4 regions of the Micromonospora sp. NPDC000316 genome follow, and region 1 is predicted to be linked to each of the others. Evidence: riboswitches for the same ligand, from Rfam matches in the RefSeq annotation. Region 1 holds a riboswitch; each other region holds the start of a gene.
What was found. Region 1 has a riboswitch for cobalamin ahead of bluB (5,6-dimethylbenzimidazole synthase). Riboswitches for the same ligand answer to the same signal wherever they lie in the genome.

Region 1 (3,927 bases):
CCCGCCCGGCCTTCGGCCGTGCGGATGTCGCCGCCACCCTGACGGCAACCATCACCAAGGGTTCGGCGTCGCAGACGAAGTCGTTCCCGGTGACGATCACCGCCATGCCCCGTTCCGAGGAGTACGAGCGGTACTTCATGGGGTACTTCAAGGGTGAGGGAATCGCCGACGGTGAGCAGATCATGTTCGCCACGTCCAACGGAAACACCGCCCTGGACTGGACCGGTCTGACCGGGGGCCGGCCGTCGCTCATCTCCCAGTTGGGCGACCAGGGCCTTCGTGACCCGCACATCGTCCGCTCGCCCGACGGCGACACGTTCTACATGATCGCTACCGACCTGAACTGGTACGACCAGGGCGGGTACGCCATCAACGACACCCAGTACATCGAGGTGTTCGAGTCGCATGACCTCGTCAACTGGACTCCTCAGCGGCACGTGAAGGTCGCGCCCGACGACGCGGGAAACGCCTTCGCACCCGAGTCGCTGTGGGTCGAGGAGATCGGCGCCTACGTCGTCTTCTGGGCACAGTCGCTGTGGGACAACCCCGTGAACCGCACGGGGCAGGGCAACGCGCAGATGTGGTACACCACGACGCGCGACTTCCAGACGTTCTCCGCTCCCCAGGTCTGGCAGGACCCGGCCCCGCTGTCGCGGATCGACACGACCGCGATCAAGGTCGGTGACTACTACTACCGGGTGACCAAGAACGAGGCGGGCAACCGAGGGTCGGACATCTTCTCGGAGAAGCACACCAACTTCTTGGACAGCAACGTCGACAACTGGACGACGCTCGCTCCGGCTCTGGGGCGTACGACGTGGGACCCCAACCAGGGTTACGAGGGGCCCGTCATCTTCAAGGCCAACCCTGGTGACACCGCCTGCCCGGGCCAGTTCTACCTCTGGGGTGACCGGTACACGAACGGTGGTGGATACCAGGCTGCGTGCCACGAGAACATCGAGGCACCGACCTGGAACCCCAAGGCGATCACGATGACCAACGCGGGCGTCGTACGTCCGCGTCACGGCACGGTGATCCCGCTGACCCTGCGCGAGTGGAACGACATCCGTGGGATCGCGAACAGCGACGTCACGACCACCACCGAGGTGGCTGTGGAGCCGTACGCGAGCGGATCCGAGTCGACCACTGTCACCGCAACTGTCAAGGCGGCTGACGGGTTCGAAACCGGCGGCCAGGTGCGGTTCAGCCTCGGCTCGTGGTCGACGCTCGCCCACCTGAGCGACGGTGCGGCCACTGTCACGCTGCCGGCGGGCCTGCCTGCGGGTGCCCGGACGGTCACGGTCGAGTACCTCGGCTTCGACTACCTGAAGGCGTCGCAAGGAACGGCCTCGTTCGTGGTGCCGTCCGGCCCGAATGCCGTCAAGGTCCATGCGAAGACGGCGCCGGCGTCGGTCGTCCGCGGGAAGACATTCACGCTGGACGTGACTGTCGAGCCAAAGGGCGGAAAGAAGGAGGCTCCGACCCCGACCGGCGAGGCCACTGTCACCTTCGCCGGCACCGTGCAGGTCGTGCCACTGGTGGACGGCAAGGCCGTCGTGACGCTGCAGACTGCCAATCTGCAGCGCGGGCAGTACCGGGTGCACGTTGCCTACTCCGGCAACCCGACCTACCAGAGTCACGCCGCCAACTACCAGAACCTGACGGTGCGGTAGCCAGCACAGGTACGCCGAGGCGCGCTGAATTGCGCCACGAAGTAGGAGCGGGCGAGATCGACCGATCTCGCCCGCTCGGCGTCATCGTCCAGGACGACGCGGTGCGTACGCGGGTCGAGCCGCTTCCAGCAGCCTCATCGCCGCGGCGCGCACTACGCGAACGACCGATCGAGGCTGAGAGACCGTCGATCGGACGGGCTCGGCGTTGCGATACCGTCATGGGTGCCCACACCGGCGCCGAGCAGCCCGCGTCCGTCGGCTGCCGATGGCCCGCAGGGCGCCCCACCAATCCAGGGAGATACCGATGCCGGAGCCTGAGCCCGTCCAGGACGACAACGCGGCGGATGCCGAATCCTCGGCCACCGCCGAGGCCGACCAGCCTGCCGTTCACGAAAATCGGGCTGCCCGGCGCGCGAAGGGCAAGGCCACGTCGCCTCAACCACATGGAAAGGGCCAGCACATCGCAGGCCGGGGCTCGGTGCAGAGCCCGCGCCAATGGGGCAACCGCCGAAGCGGCTGAGCTCTTGGTGGAGCCCGTTGTCAGCACCACTCGCTGATCACCACAGCCGCAGGGTGGCGGCGGTGAGGGCGCCTCGTCGGGGTTGTCGAGGCAGATCGCCGGGTGGCTGGCGGGGGAGCGCCAGCCACCCGGTCAGCCGATCAGCCAGTCGTCCAACGATCGTGGTGGATCATCGACGACACCGGTCGTCGCTGCTGCCAGCCGTGCCGCTCCAGGTCGGGCGTCTGCTCCAGGTGGGTGACCGGGCCGAGGCAGAGCCACGCCACCGGGCGGACGGTGGCCGGAATGCCGAGCAGGTCGCGCAGGAACGGCTCCCGATAGAACGAAACCCAACCGACTCCGAGTTGCTCGGCGGTCGCGGCCAGCCACAGGTTCTGGATCGCCAGGCAGACCGAGTAGAGGCCGGCGTCGGCGATCGCGTGACGACCGAGCACGGCCGGACCACCCCGCTCCGGGTCGTACGTAACCACTACCGACAACGTCGACTCGCGTACGCCATCGATCTTGATCCGGGCGAAGCGTTCCGCCGCCACGCCGTCGAGCGTGGCCGCGAAGGTGTCCCGTTCCCGTTCCCGTTCCACGTGTCGGTGGAATTCCTGCCGCAGCTCAGGATCGCGGACCAGGATGAAGTCCCAAGGTTGGGAAAGACCGACGCTCGGCGCGGCGTGCGCCGCCGCGAGGATCCGGTGCAACGTCTCGTCGGGGATCGGCGCCCCGGTGAACTGGGCACGTACGTCCCGGCGGCGGTGAATGGTCTCGTAGAGTCCGGTGTTCAAGGCAGGCTCCCGCTGCGCTCGTGCCCCTGACGGGGCCGATGACGCGAGGCCGGTCTTCGGACTCCCGGATCTGCGCTGGTCACCCGCCTTCCCAGCCCCTCAGGGCCAGTGGCTGCGTCTGGTACGCGTAGGTGGCAGCTCCCCGGTCACCGCGGCGGGCCCGTGCCGGACTCACACCGGCTTCCCGATTCTCCCCACTCGCGTGGGGCACCTCGCAACGTTTGTGCCACCGAGACCATAGCGGCCCGGACGAACGGGAGACGAATCGCGCCACGGATTTGGGATCCGCCCGACTCCCCGTCCCGCCCGAGAAGCAGCGGGCGAGCAGCCGGAGTCCCTCGGGCACCCGTTCCGTCTGAATGGCGCCGTAGCCGAGGATCAGTCCAGACGTCTGGCGGTCACCGGCATGGTAGGGGGCGAGTTCCTCGACGGCGACGCCGTGGTCGGCGGCCCGTTCGACGACCGTGGCCGGGTCGACGGATACGTCCGGCCGTAGTCGTGCGCACAGGTGCAGGCCGGCCGTGGACGGCACCGGGACGAGCCACTCGGCGAAGTCGTTCCGCAGCGCGGCGTCAATCAGGGCCCGCCGCTCGGCGTAGACCCGGGTGGCCTTTCGGATGTGCCGCGGCAGCTCGCCGGAGTCGATGAAGCGGGCCAGTGCGGCCTGGCTGGTGTGGTCGCCGTGCCAGTCGGTGAGCTGTTTCGCGGCGAGCAGCGCCGGTCGCAACGACGCCGGAGCGACGAGGAAACCGAGGCGCAGCATGGGGAGCAGGGTCTTCGAGAAGGTGCCGACGTAGACGACCTTGCCGGTCCGGTCGAGGGTCTGCAGCGGGTCCAGCGTCCGCGCCGAGAAGCGGAACTCGGTGTCGTAGTCGTCCTCGACGATGACGGCGTCCCGGTCAGCGACCCAGTCGAGCAGTGCCGCGCGGCGGGCCAGTGACATCGGCGTACCCAGCGG
Region 2 (3,927 bases), on a different contig from region 1:
GCGCGTTCCGCAGGCGTCCGGACCTAGAGCGGGGTGAGATCCGGAACGCCGTAGTGCTTGTCGAGGACCTGCATGGCGGCGCCGGCGGCGATCACGTCCGCGCCGAGGCTGGACAGCGTCACGTCGGTGGTGAGCCAGTCCGCGCGGGGCACGTCGGTGTGCACGGCCTCCTCGACAGCCGCGAGGTAGGTCTGCGCGTGGCGCAGGAGGTCGGCGCCGGCAAGCACCACGCGGGAGAGGTCGAGGGTCTGGAGCAGGTTGACCACGCCGACCGCCAGGACGCGGGCCGCCCGCGCGATGTCGCCGGCCTCGGCGGCGTGGTGGTGCACGATCTCCAGGCAGCCGTGCCGCCCGCAGACGCAGGGCGGCCCGTCCAGGGCGACAACTGTGTGGCCGAACTCCCCGGCGTTCGTGTGCACGCCCCGGTGGGCGGTGCCGCCCAGCCAGAAGCCGGCGCCGATGCCGGACTCGACCATGATGAGGGCGGCGTCGCCGAACGTCCCGCCGTGCCGCCATGCCTCGGCGGTGATCCCCGCGGTGACGTCCTTGTCGAGATGCACGGGCAGGCCCAGGTGCGCCTCGGCGAGTTCGCGCAGCGGGATGTCGTGCCAGTGCCGCAGCCCGTGGGCGTCGCGGACCACGCCCTGCGCGTGGTCCAGCGGGCCGATCATGCCGATGCCCACGCCGGTCAGCCGGCCGCGCAGGTCGGTGACGCCGGGTAGCGCGTCGATGCCGGCACTCAGCGCGTCGAGGAGTTGCGCCGGAGTGAAGTCACCGGGCAGTGGGCTGACCGCGCAGTGGTGCACGGTGCCGGCCAGGTCGACAAGGACCAGCCGCAGCGTACGGCGGGCAACGTGCGCGCCGATCGCGTACCGGCTGTCGGGCACGAGTTCGTAGACGATCGCGGGCTTGCCGATGCCGGGGCGGCGGACACCTGCGGGACGGATCAGGCCGTCGACTGTCAGGCGGGCGATGACCTTGGAGACCGCCTGGGGAGTCAGGCCTGTGGCGTCGACAACCGTCGACCGCTCGAACGTCCGCACGGTACGTCCCAGCGCCATGACCAGTGCCTGGTTGTAGCCGCGCAGGAATGTGACGTCGGCTGTGGTGCGCGTCATCTCACCACCCTATTACGCAACGCTGTTGCTAAATTCGCTCGGTGCATGCACTGAGCAGAAATCGACGCCTGCTGGCGGTTCTCGCGTTGGCGCTGGGCGGTGTCGCGGTCGGCCTCACCGAGTTCGCCGCGATGGGCCTGCTGCCCGACATCGCACGCGGCCTGCTGCCACAGCAGTACGCCGTGTCGTCGTCGGACGCGGTGGCCCGCGCGGGTTGGACGATCAGCGCCTACGCGCTCGGCGTGGTGGTGGGCGCGCCCCTGATCGCCGCGCTGACCGCCCGACTGCCGCGTAAGAAGCTCGTGCTCGGTCTGCTCGCTCTCTTCATCGTCGGCACCGTCGCGTCGGCGCTCGCGCCGACGTTCGACCTGGTGCTCGTGGCCCGGTTCGTCGCGGCGCTGCCGCACGGCGCGTACTTCGGTGCGGCGGGTCTGCTCGCGGCGGCCATGCTCGGCCCCGGCAACGAGGCCCGGGGGTTCGCCGCAGTGCTCGGTGGTCTGACCGTGAGCAACCTGGTGGGCGTGCCGGCGGTGACGCGGCTCGGGCAGGCGGTCGGCTGGCGTGCCGCGTACCTGGTGATCGCCGGCGTGTTCGTGCTCACGCTGCTGGCGGTCCTGGCCGTCGTCCCGGAGGTCGTGGCAGCGGTCGACGCCTCGCCGGCCGCCGAGTTGCGGTCCCTGCGGACCTCGCAGGTGTGGCTCGTGGCGGCCACCGGGGCGGTGGGCCTCGCCGGGCTGTTCGCTGTCAACACCTACCTCGCGCCGGTCACCACAGACGTCGCAGGCCTCTCGGCCGCGACAGTGCCGTGGGTGCTCGTCGCGGTGGGTCTGGGCATGACAGTCGGCAACGCCCTGGGCGGTTGGCTCGCCGACCGGGACCTGCGCCGGAGCATGGTCGTCGGTTTCGTCGCCATGATCGTCAGCATCGCCGTCTTCGGCCTCGTCGCGTCGAACGGTGTCGGCCTGTTCGTGGGCGCGTTCCTGGTGGGCGCGACAAGCCTCTACCTGGGGCCGGTCCTCCAGGCGCGCCTGATCACCGTGGCGCCGGGCGCGCAGTTGATGGGAGCGGCGATGAGCCAGTCCGCCATGAACGTCGCCAACAGCCTCGGTGCCGGGCTGGGCAGTGTCGTCATCGCCGCGGGCTTCGGCTATCTCGCGCCGGCCTGGGTGGGAGTGATCCTCGCGATCCTCGGCCTGGGCCTGGCGGCGGTCAGCTTCGCGGCCGAGCGCCGGACGCGGGCCTCGGAGCCGATCGCCCTCGCGGGCTGACCCGTCGATCGATGGTGGTGGGCGTCGGCGCCGGCGACACGCCGACGCCGACATGTGGGGTGTGACAAACGCTGCCGCCCCTATATATGGTGTCGAGCGCAGCTGGTTCGGCCGCTCCGGTGGTCGAGGCAAGAGGGAACCCGGTGGAAATCCGGGACTGTCCCGCAGCGGTGAGTGGGAACGACAGCCGTCATCAGCACTGGGCCACACGGTCTGGGAAGCGACGGCCGGTAGGAGACCGGCGAGCCCGGTCGTGCCCGCGAGTCCGAAGACCTGCCAGCGCGCCGTACACCCGCACCCGGGTGGACGGCGGTCCGAGGCCGCGTGGGACGGCTGACGCCACCTGACCCACGCCTTTCGGGCGTGGCGTCCGCCGGTGTCTGTCTCCGCGCGTCCGAGGGCCATCTGGTCTCGAACTCGCGAGGAGTGAGTGGTGACAGTCACCGAGGTAGTCCCGGCCAGCGGCGCGACGGCCCTGCGGCGGACGCCGATGCAGGTCCGCAAGCGCGACGGCGCCACCGAGCCGGTGGACGTCAACAGGATCGTCCGGGCGGTCGAGCGGTGGGCCGACGACCTCGCCGACGTCGACCCGCTGCGCGTGGCCACCCGCACGATAAGCGGCCTGTACGACGGAGCGACGACTGCCGAGTTGGATCGGCTCTCCATCCACACCGCGGCCGAGATGATCGGTGAGGAACCGCAATACTCGCGCCTGGCCGCCCGGCTGCTGTCCGGTTACGTCGACAAGGAGGTGCGTCGGCAGGGCGTCACCTCGTTCAGCGCCTCGATCCGGATCGGTCACGCCGAGGGCCTGATCGGCGACGACACCGCCGCGTTCGTCGCGACGCACGCCGAGATGCTCGACGACGCGATCGACCCGGACGGCGACCGCCGCTTCGAGTACTTCGGCCTGCGTACCGTCTACGACAGATACCTGCTGCGCCACCCGACGAGCCGGCTGGTGCTGGAGACCCCGCAGTACTGGCTGCTGCGGGTGGCCTGCGGCCTGTCCCGTACGCCGGACGAGGCGGTCGGCTTCTACCGGCTGATGTCCAGCCTGGCCTACCTGCCCAGCTCGCCGACGCTGTTCAACTCCGGCACCCGGCACACGCAGATGTCCTCCTGCTATCTGGTCGACTCGCCGCGCGACGAGCTGGACTCGATCTACCAGCGGTACGCGCAGGTCGCCAACCTGTCCAAGTTCGCCGGGGGCATCGGCATCGCATACTCCCGGGTCCGGTCCCGGGGCGCGCTGATCCGTGGCACCAACGGGCAGTCCAACGGGATCGTGCCGTGGCTGCGCACGCTTGACGCGAGCGTCGCCGCCGTCAACCAGGGCGGCCGGCGCAAGGGCGCGGCCTGCGTCTACCTGGAGCCGTGGCACCCGGACGTCGAGGAGTTCCTGCAACTGCGGGACAACACCGGCGAGGACGCCCGGCGTACCCACAACCTGAACCTGGCCAACTGGATCCCGGACGAGTTCATGCGCCGGGTCGAGGCCGACGCGATGTGGTCGCTGTTCGACCCCCACGAGGTGCCGG
Region 3 (3,927 bases), on a different contig from region 1:
CTTCGGTCAGCTCCGGGACGGGCACACCATGGGCATGGGCAACTGCCGGCGGTTTCGGCAGTTGCCCATGCCCGTATGAGGGGATGTGCCGGCTCGTCCACTACCGTCGGGTGGTGGCGGTCAGGGCGGCGGGAGCGTTTCGTCGGACCCCGATCGAGCGATCAGACCAGCGGGTCGCATGGGACCGGGCGGACCAGGCCTTCTTCGCCGCCGGAGCGTGTCACATCCTCGCCTGGGCCTGCCGAGAGTCCTATCCCGACAGGTCCATCGAGATAGCCGCGGTACGCCGCCCGGGCGAGCGACAGGTCCTGCACACATACGCGGTCTGGGATGGCTGGGCCTTCGACCACTCAGGCTGGAACCCGGAGCAGCGACTGCTGGCCGTCAACACAGACTTTGAAGGCCACGCGCTGGAGCGCTTCAAGATCGCAGAAAGTCTCGCTGAGTTCTGCGAGAAGCACCACCACCGCATGCCGAACCAGTACTGGCATGACCCGCGCCCCCGTGCTCGCGACTACGTCGGCCGATACGCCCCGCCCTGGGCATAGCTCCGTACCGGGCGGTTGGCCGGTCTCATGCTGGAGATTGCCGGGAGTCGAGCCGGGCAACCCTGCGTGCCCCGGCCGTACGTCGGTAGCTCGCGTCGAGCAACTCGTTGACTTCGTCCCAGTCGGTGTCCGCGGTCAGGTCCACCCCGATCCACCCGTAGGGGCCGAGGTAGGCCGGCACGAAGCAGCGGTCCTCGTCCAACAGCGCCGTTCGCTCGTCGGGGTCAACGAGCACGAGCAGCGAATGTTCATGCTGCTGGTAGACGCCGTCGACTTTCACCGATCCTCCGTAGTACGCGAAGACCTTTGTGGTGAAGAAGGTGGGACGTCCGTGGGAGATCTTCTCGGCCGCGTCGGGGAACGCCAGGGCGAGCGTGCGCAGCCGGTTCAGGAGTGGATCTGCTTCGTCGAACATCATGAGGTGCGGCATCCCGGAAGGTAAGCACACGGCGGGCCTGGCGGCGGTAGCCGGTGCTCGGCGGAGCTGGACTGGGATACTGCCGCGACGGTCGGATGATCTCCTACTCGAGTTCGAGTTTCGGTACGGGAAGTCGATCGCTGCCGAGGGAGAAGAGGCGACGTAGCTGCAGGCGAAGTTGTTCGATCTCGTGGTTGTCGAGGTGGAGCCTGACCTGGTACATCGCGGAGCGTGTTCCCCAGGTCCGGGCCGCGCCGTCGGTCAGCCGTAGGCGTAGCACCCGCCGGGTCAGCTGGAGCGCGACCAGCCCTTGCACGACCGGTACGTGGTGCTCGGTGACCAGGCAGTATCCGTCGTCGTCGCCGGGGTCGTAGTCGTCGTGGGCGGGGTCGAATGCCTGGAGCTCCAGGCTGCGGGGCTGGTCGTCGAGGTCACGGCCGGCCAGAGCAACGCACAGGACGCTGCCTTCGTCGCGGATCACCAGTTCCGACGCGGTGAAGCCATTGCGGGTCCGGCGCAAGAGCGCCGCGGCGAGCCGGCGTATCGGCCCGGGTGCTTCACCTGGGCCGTAAGGCCGGCCGCTGTCGAACGTGATGTGGCGCTGGACGTGTTCGACAGCCAGCTCCGGCATGCTGTAGTTCAGCTCGGTGACGCCGCCCGGCCCGACGAACCGTAGGGCCACGTCGCCGGCCACGTTCGGGCCGTGCTGCTGCCACCAGCCGGCCAACGGCGCCGCGAGGACCGACAGATCACCGAGTTCGTCAGCGGTGAACCGCACGACGTCACCGATGCGGTCGATCTCGATACCGTTGGCAGTGGAGGCCCTGGCAAGGGACGTCAGCATTCCCTCCGGGTCCACTGTCTGACCACGGACGACAAGGCTTACCCCGAATCCCACCGGCACGCGAGGAAGCGTAGACGCCGGTCGCGTAGCGCACATCAGCCCAGGACTGATGGCACTCTCATCGGCGGGTCTCGAAGAGGTTCACAGCGACGTTCCCGAGGCCCGAGGTGATCATGCGCTTGACACCTCGACGAGGCCTTCGTCGAGGTGGCGACCGGCCAGCTATGCTCCTGGTGGCGCTGGTTCGCCTGGTCGTGACCGGCTGGGCGTCGTAAGAGGGAACCCGGTGGAAGTCCGGGGCTGCCCCGCAGCGGTGAGTGGGAACGACCGCCGTCATCAGCACTGGGCTACGGCCTGGGAAGCGACGGCCAGTAGGGGACCGGCGCGACCGGTCAGGCCCGCGAGTCCGAAGACCTGCCCGCGCCGCGTACACAACCGTGTGCGCTGCCGTCGGCCTCGCGGGTGGGCTGAGCGGGTGACGTGCCGCGTGACGTGCGGCGGTGCGTGCTCGTCAGCGTGTGTCCGCGGTTTCGGTGGTGTGGTTTCCCGAGGGACGGACTGCCGCTGTGTATGACACCACCACGATCGACGGCCGGGCGCCGTCGGCGTCGCACCTGACCCTGTCGCAGATCATGGACCAGCATCACACGAACCTGATGGGTACGGTGCACGGTGGCCGGATCCTCAATCTCATCGACTCGGTGGCTGGGGTGGTCGCCGCCCGTCATTCCGACGGCCCGGCGGTGACCGCCGCGATCGACGAGACCGCGTTTCTGCGGGCGGTGCGGGTCGGTGACGTCGTGCACGTCGATGCCCGGATCACCTGGGCTGGGCGCAGCTCGATGGAGGTGGCCGTCAAGGTGACCGCCGACCGGTGGGACCGGGCGGTGCCGCCCACCGATGTGGCCACCGCCCACCTGGTCATGGTCGCCGTCGACGACGACGGCCAGCCGCGTACGGTGCCGCCGCTGTTGCCGGAGACCGACGGTGACCGGCGGCGGTACCGGGAGGCGGAGATCCGCCGCGAGCACCGGCTGGCCCTGCGGCGGGCGCTGCTCGACGGCGCCGAGGACCGTTGAGACGTGCTCGGGTCTGCTGGCCGGATGGCCGACGGCCGGCGGCGACGGCCGGCATTGACGACGCTGGCCGCGTCGCTGTCGCGGGGTGGACGTGGCTCGGTCGCGCCTGGTAGGCAGGCGAGTGTGCGCATCGTTTCGCTGTTGCCTGCGGCCACGGACATCGTGGCCATGCTCGGCCTGACCGGGCACCTGGTCGGCCGTACCCACGAGTGTGACTGGCCGCCGGGGATCCTGGCCGACATCCCGGCGGTGACGGCGACGTCTTTGCCGGAGGCTTTGACGAGCCGGGAGATCTCGGCGTCGATCGCCGGCGACCCGCACCGAGGTTCGTCGTTGTACCAGCTCGATGTGGCAATGCTGGATGACCTGAAGCCGGATCTGATCCTCACTCAGGATCTGTGCGACGTGTGTGCGGTCTCCTACGAGCGGGTCAATGACGCGGTTCGCCTGATCGACCTCGACACCAGGGTGGTGTCCCTGGAGGCGAGGACCATCGGCGGGATCCTGGACACGGTCGATGCCGTGGCCGCGCTTACCGGCACCGAAGGCAGGGCAGCGGAGATCCGAGCCGACAGCGAGCGTCGCCTCGCCGCACTGCCGGGGTCGGTGACCGGCGCGCCGACTGTGTTGTTCGTCGAGTGGCTCGACCCGTTGATGCCCGGCGGGCACTGGGTGCCGGAGCAGATCACCTATGCGGGCGGGCGGTCTCTGCTGCTCGGGCCCGGAGCGCACAGCACCCCGTACCGGTGGTCGGTGGTCGCGGACCTGGCTCCCGATGTGGTGGTGTTCGGGCCGTGTGGGTTCACGCCCGAGCGGACGTTCGACGAGGTGTCCGTGGCGGCCGCGCAACCCGGCTGGGCGGCCCTGCCTGCGGTCCGTCAGGGGCAGGTGTGGGTGGTCGACGGGCCCGCCTACTTCAACAGGCCCGGCCCCAGGGTCGTCGACGGCGCGGAGATCCTCGCCGCCATCCTCGCTGGCCGCCCGGACTCCCGCGCTCGGAGGGTTCCCGTCGACGCAGGCTGACACCGCCGTCCGAGT
Region 4 (3,927 bases), on a different contig from region 1:
CGATGGGCACCTCGGCCGGGGCGGCGGCGGTGCGGGCCACCACGTCGGTAAGGGCCAGGAACGCGGCCCCGAACAGCATCGACAGCGGCAGGATCACCCGGTAGCTCGACCCGGCGAGCAGCCGGACGGTGTGCGGCACGATGATGCCGACGAAGCCGATCAGGCCGGTCGCGGAGACCGCCGCGGCGGTGCCCAGCGACGCGGCGGCGATCAGCAGGTAGCGGGACCGCTGCGGGTGCAGGCCGAGGCTGCGCGCCTCGTCGTCGCCGAGCGCGAGGACGTCCAGTTCGCGGCGGTGCAGCAGCACCACCACTGTGGTCACCACCGCGTACGGCAGCACCAGCAGCACGTCGTGCCAGCCGGCGGTGGCCAGCCGGCCCAGCAGCCAGGAGTAGACCGACTGGATGGTGTCGGAGTGCCGTTGCAGCAGGTACGTCTGCCCGGCGGAGAGGAACGCGGAGACCGCGACCCCGGCCAGGATCAGCATCGCCGGGGATCGGCTCCGCCCGCCGGCCGCGCCGAGCAGGTAGGTCATCGTCACGGCGACAAGCGACCCGACGAACGCCGCCAACGGGATGGTCAGCGGCAGCCCGGAGATCGCGCCCTCGCGGCCGGCGCCGCCGAGGGCGATCACCGCGGTGACCGCGAGGCCCGCGCCGGCTGCCACCCCGAGCAGGTACGGGTCGGCGAGCGGGTTGCGGAACACGCCCTGGTAGCAGCCGCCGGCCAGGGCGAGCAGACCACCGACGAGCAGGCCCAGCACGACCCGGGGCAGCCGCAACTCGGTGACGATGGCGATTTCCCGCTCGGTCAACCCGCTCTCCAGGTGCACCCCGGGGATCAGGTTGAGCAGTTCGGCGGCGACGCTGCCCGGCGGCAGGCTTACCGGGCCGAGCGACACCCCGGCGACGAGCGCGACGAGCACCGCGAACACCCCGGCGGCCAACCAGCGCTTGCGCAGGCCGGCGGGCCGGGACGCGAGCTGCGTCCCGGCCGACCGCCTGGTTGGTGCCGGAGTGGCCACCGGAAGCAGTCCGGTCACCGACGGACGTCGATCACGCGGGCACCTTGACGACCGCGTCGATGACGACCCGGAGCAGGTCCACGATCCGTGGGCCCCAGCGGGAGGCGATGTCGTCGTCAAGCGGCACGACCTGGTTGTTCTTCACCGCGGTGACCCCGGCCCAGCCGCTGCGGGCCTTTACCGAGTCGGCGTTCTGCTGGCAGCACTTGGCGTCGGCCAGGAAGACGAAGTCGGGGTCGGCCTTGACGATGAACTCCTGGGACAGCTGCGGGTAGCCGGCGCTCTTGCCGTCCGCGTCGGCCGGGTCGGCGATGTTGCTCAGGCCGGCCAGGTCGTAGATCGAGCCGATGAAGGTCTTGCTTGTCGCGCTGTAGAGCTCCGGACCCAGCTCGTGGAAGTAGGTGAGCTTCTCGGCGCGCTGCGGCACGTCCTTGACCAGCTTGGTGATGTCGTCCTTCATCCGGGTGACGACGTCGGTGGCCTGGTCGGCGTGCCCGGTAAGCGTGCCCAGGTCGGCGATCTGCCGGTAGGAGTCGTCGAGCGTGGTCGCCGCCGGGGTCAGGTACACCGGGATCTTCAGCTTGCCGAGTTGGTCGACGATCTTGTTGCGGTCGTCGGAGAGCACCACCAGGTCGGGGTTCTTGCTGGCGATCGCCTCGGCGTTGGGCTGGAAGCCGGACAGGTCGGTCTTGGGCGCGTCGGCCGGATAGTTGGACTGGTCGTCGGCCGCGGTCACCTGCGGGCCGGCACCGATGGCGAAGAGCATCTCGGTGGCGGTGGGCGCCAGCGACACGATCTTCTCGGGCCGCTTGTCGAGGGTGAGCGAGCCGACAGTGACCGGGTAGCTGACGCTCGCCGAACCTGCGCCGGGCGTCGGCTGGTCGGCGGTCTTCTCGGCGCAGGCGCCGAGCGCGAGCGCGACGACCGCGAGCGTCGCGGCGAAGAGCCGGGGGGTACGTCTGGACATGGAACCTCCTGTCGGTCGAGGAGTGTGGTGCTTCGCCGACAGGGCTTCCGTACGCCCGCCCACGAGGCGCCCTTCCTCGAGAGCGCGTGTCGCGACCGATCCGCAGGCGACCTGGCTTGTCCCCACCGTCGGGTGGGGCATCACAGTTGCGGGACAGCGCCGGTTTCACACCGGCTTCGCTGCGGAGTGGTCGCTAAGACGGTAGCGCACCGATGGGGCTGGAGGTTCGGAGCGGGTGGTGGGGCCCCGCCGGGGCGGAACGGGGCCCCACCCGATCAGGAGGCGGTGATTGTGACGTTGTCCACAGCCGCCTCCACGAGGCTCGCACCGGAGGCGTCCGCCGCCTCCACGAGGATCCGCACGGACTGGCCGGCGTACGGGGTGAGGTTGAGGTTCGCCACCGCCCAACTCCCGTTGCGGTTGGTCGCCGCGCCGGCCTGGGTGAGCAGCGCTGTGGTGCCGCCGTTGTGCACCACGCTCACCCGCAGGTAGTCGGCCGACGACGCGTTCGAGCCGTGTGCCAGATACCAGGCCAGGGACAGGGTGAGTGTGCCCGACGACGGCAGGGTCACCGCCGGGGACCTGGCACTTGTCACCCCACCGTCGACGTCGTAGTCACCGGCCGCCGAGCCAGCGAGCCGGCCGGTGACCAGGTCGTTCGAGCCGGCGTACGGGGTGAGCTGCTTGGCGCCGGAGGAGGTGGTCGCCTGGGCTGCGCCCCGCTCCCACGCCCCGCTTGTGGCGGCGTCCGTGCCGGACGGGTTGGTGGTCCACCCGGTGGCGGTCTCGAAGGTGTCCGACCAGACCGTGGTGCCGCCACCACCGCCGCCGCAGTACTGCGCCTGCTTGCCGATGACCCGGTACGGGCAGTCGGCGTACTCGCTGAGCATCAGCACCGCCTCGCGGTTGCGGCTGGTCTGCGCGGGAATCACCTCGTCGGGCGGGTAGAAGCCGCCGCCGCTCGCCGAGCCCGGGTACATCTCGAATGTGTACGCCCAGATGTTGTGGGTGGCCCACATCCAGTCGATGCTGTCGCCGTCGGTGATGTAGAGGTCGCTGGACTGCTGCGGTGTGTAGTTGTTCGTCGCCGCCATCTGCTGTCCGAGGGTGGCGAAGGTGTTGTACTGGTCGGCGTTCATCCCGGCCGCCGTGTTCGCCGTGGTGTAGCCGTACGGCCAGAGCACCAACTGCGAGTACGTGTGGAAGTCGATGTTCGCCTTGATCTGCTGTGTCCCACCGACCACGCGACTGTTGACGAAGTTGCGCAGGGCCTGGGTCTCCGGCGCGGAGAACGCCGACGGGCCGCGGTAGGTCTCCGACGAGGTCGAGCCCGACGAGCCGCCGCAGCAACCCCAGTTGTAGGACCAGTTGCGGTTCAGGTCGGTGCCGACGTTCGACGAGCCGCTGTTGGGCTGGCGGTTCTTGCGCCAGGACCGGTACGACCCGGTGGCGATGTCGTACTCGCTGCCGTCCGGGTTGACCGTCGGCACGATCCAGATCTCCCGGCTGTTGACGATGTTGGTGATCCGGGAGTCGCTGCCGTAGCTGTCGGTGAAGAGGTTGAGCAGGTAGATCGCCATTTCGACGGTCAGGTGCTCGCGGGCGTGCTGCTGGGCGTTGAACAGAATCTCCGGTTCGTTCTCGTCGGTGCCGACGTTGTCGGAGATCTTCACGGCCATCAGGTCGCGGCCCTCGTACGACGTACCAATGCTGATCTTGCGGGCGATGGCCGGGTGGTCGGTCACGGCCTTGTTCACGACGGCCGTCAGTTCCGCGTAGTCGTGGTAGTTGGAGTCGGCGGGCGGGAAGGCCAACGTGCCCATCTCACCGGCGCCGCGTTCGGCGTTCGGTGGCGGGGTGAGCGGTTCCAGGCGGAATCCGAGCCTGCCGATCGCGGCGGCTTCGGCGGCGGTGGCCGAGATGTGCAGGACTCCGT

Region 2: linked by a shared signal. The riboswitch ahead of ACFY2Q_RS21135 (ribonucleoside-diphosphate reductase subunit alpha) and the one ahead of bluB (5,6-dimethylbenzimidazole synthase) in region 1 are both predicted to bind cobalamin.
Region 3: linked by a shared signal. The riboswitch ahead of ACFY2Q_RS17410 (acyl-CoA thioesterase) and the one ahead of bluB (5,6-dimethylbenzimidazole synthase) in region 1 are both predicted to bind cobalamin.
Region 4: linked by a shared signal. The riboswitch ahead of ACFY2Q_RS01630 (ABC transporter substrate-binding protein) and the one ahead of bluB (5,6-dimethylbenzimidazole synthase) in region 1 are both predicted to bind cobalamin.

The regions. Positions count from the first base shown of each region.
Region 1 covers NZ_JBIAZG010000022.1:20,861-24,787, reverse strand. The annotation lists gene ACFY2Q_RS27550 (immunoglobulin-like domain-containing protein) at 1-1,673, shown strand, start outside; gene ACFY2Q_RS27545 (hypothetical protein) at 1,978-2,193, shown strand; gene bluB (5,6-dimethylbenzimidazole synthase) at 2,334-2,969, opposite strand; cobalamin riboswitch at 2,999-3,199, opposite strand; partial or broken gene ACFY2Q_RS27535 (PLP-dependent aminotransferase family protein) at 3,505-3,927, opposite strand, start outside.
Region 2 covers NZ_JBIAZG010000011.1:92,903-96,829, reverse strand. The annotation lists gene ACFY2Q_RS21145 (ROK family protein) at 24-1,118, opposite strand; gene ACFY2Q_RS21140 (MFS transporter) at 1,160-2,386, shown strand; cobalamin riboswitch at 2,473-2,682, shown strand; gene ACFY2Q_RS21135 (ribonucleoside-diphosphate reductase subunit alpha) at 2,877-3,927, shown strand, end outside.
Region 3 covers NZ_JBIAZG010000007.1:234,249-238,175, reverse strand. The annotation lists gene ACFY2Q_RS17425 (hypothetical protein) at 114-548, shown strand; gene ACFY2Q_RS17420 (MmcQ/YjbR family DNA-binding protein) at 574-978, opposite strand; gene ACFY2Q_RS17415 (hypothetical protein) at 1,070-1,870, opposite strand; cobalamin riboswitch at 2,034-2,247, shown strand; gene ACFY2Q_RS17410 (acyl-CoA thioesterase) at 2,443-2,889, shown strand; gene ACFY2Q_RS17405 (ABC transporter substrate-binding protein) at 3,031-3,912, shown strand.
Region 4 covers NZ_JBIAZG010000001.1:352,852-356,778, forward strand. The annotation lists gene ACFY2Q_RS01625 (FecCD family ABC transporter permease) at 1-1,033, opposite strand, end outside; gene ACFY2Q_RS01630 (ABC transporter substrate-binding protein) at 1,056-1,991, opposite strand; cobalamin riboswitch at 2,075-2,220, opposite strand; gene ACFY2Q_RS01635 (M14 family zinc carboxypeptidase) at 2,267-3,927, opposite strand, start outside.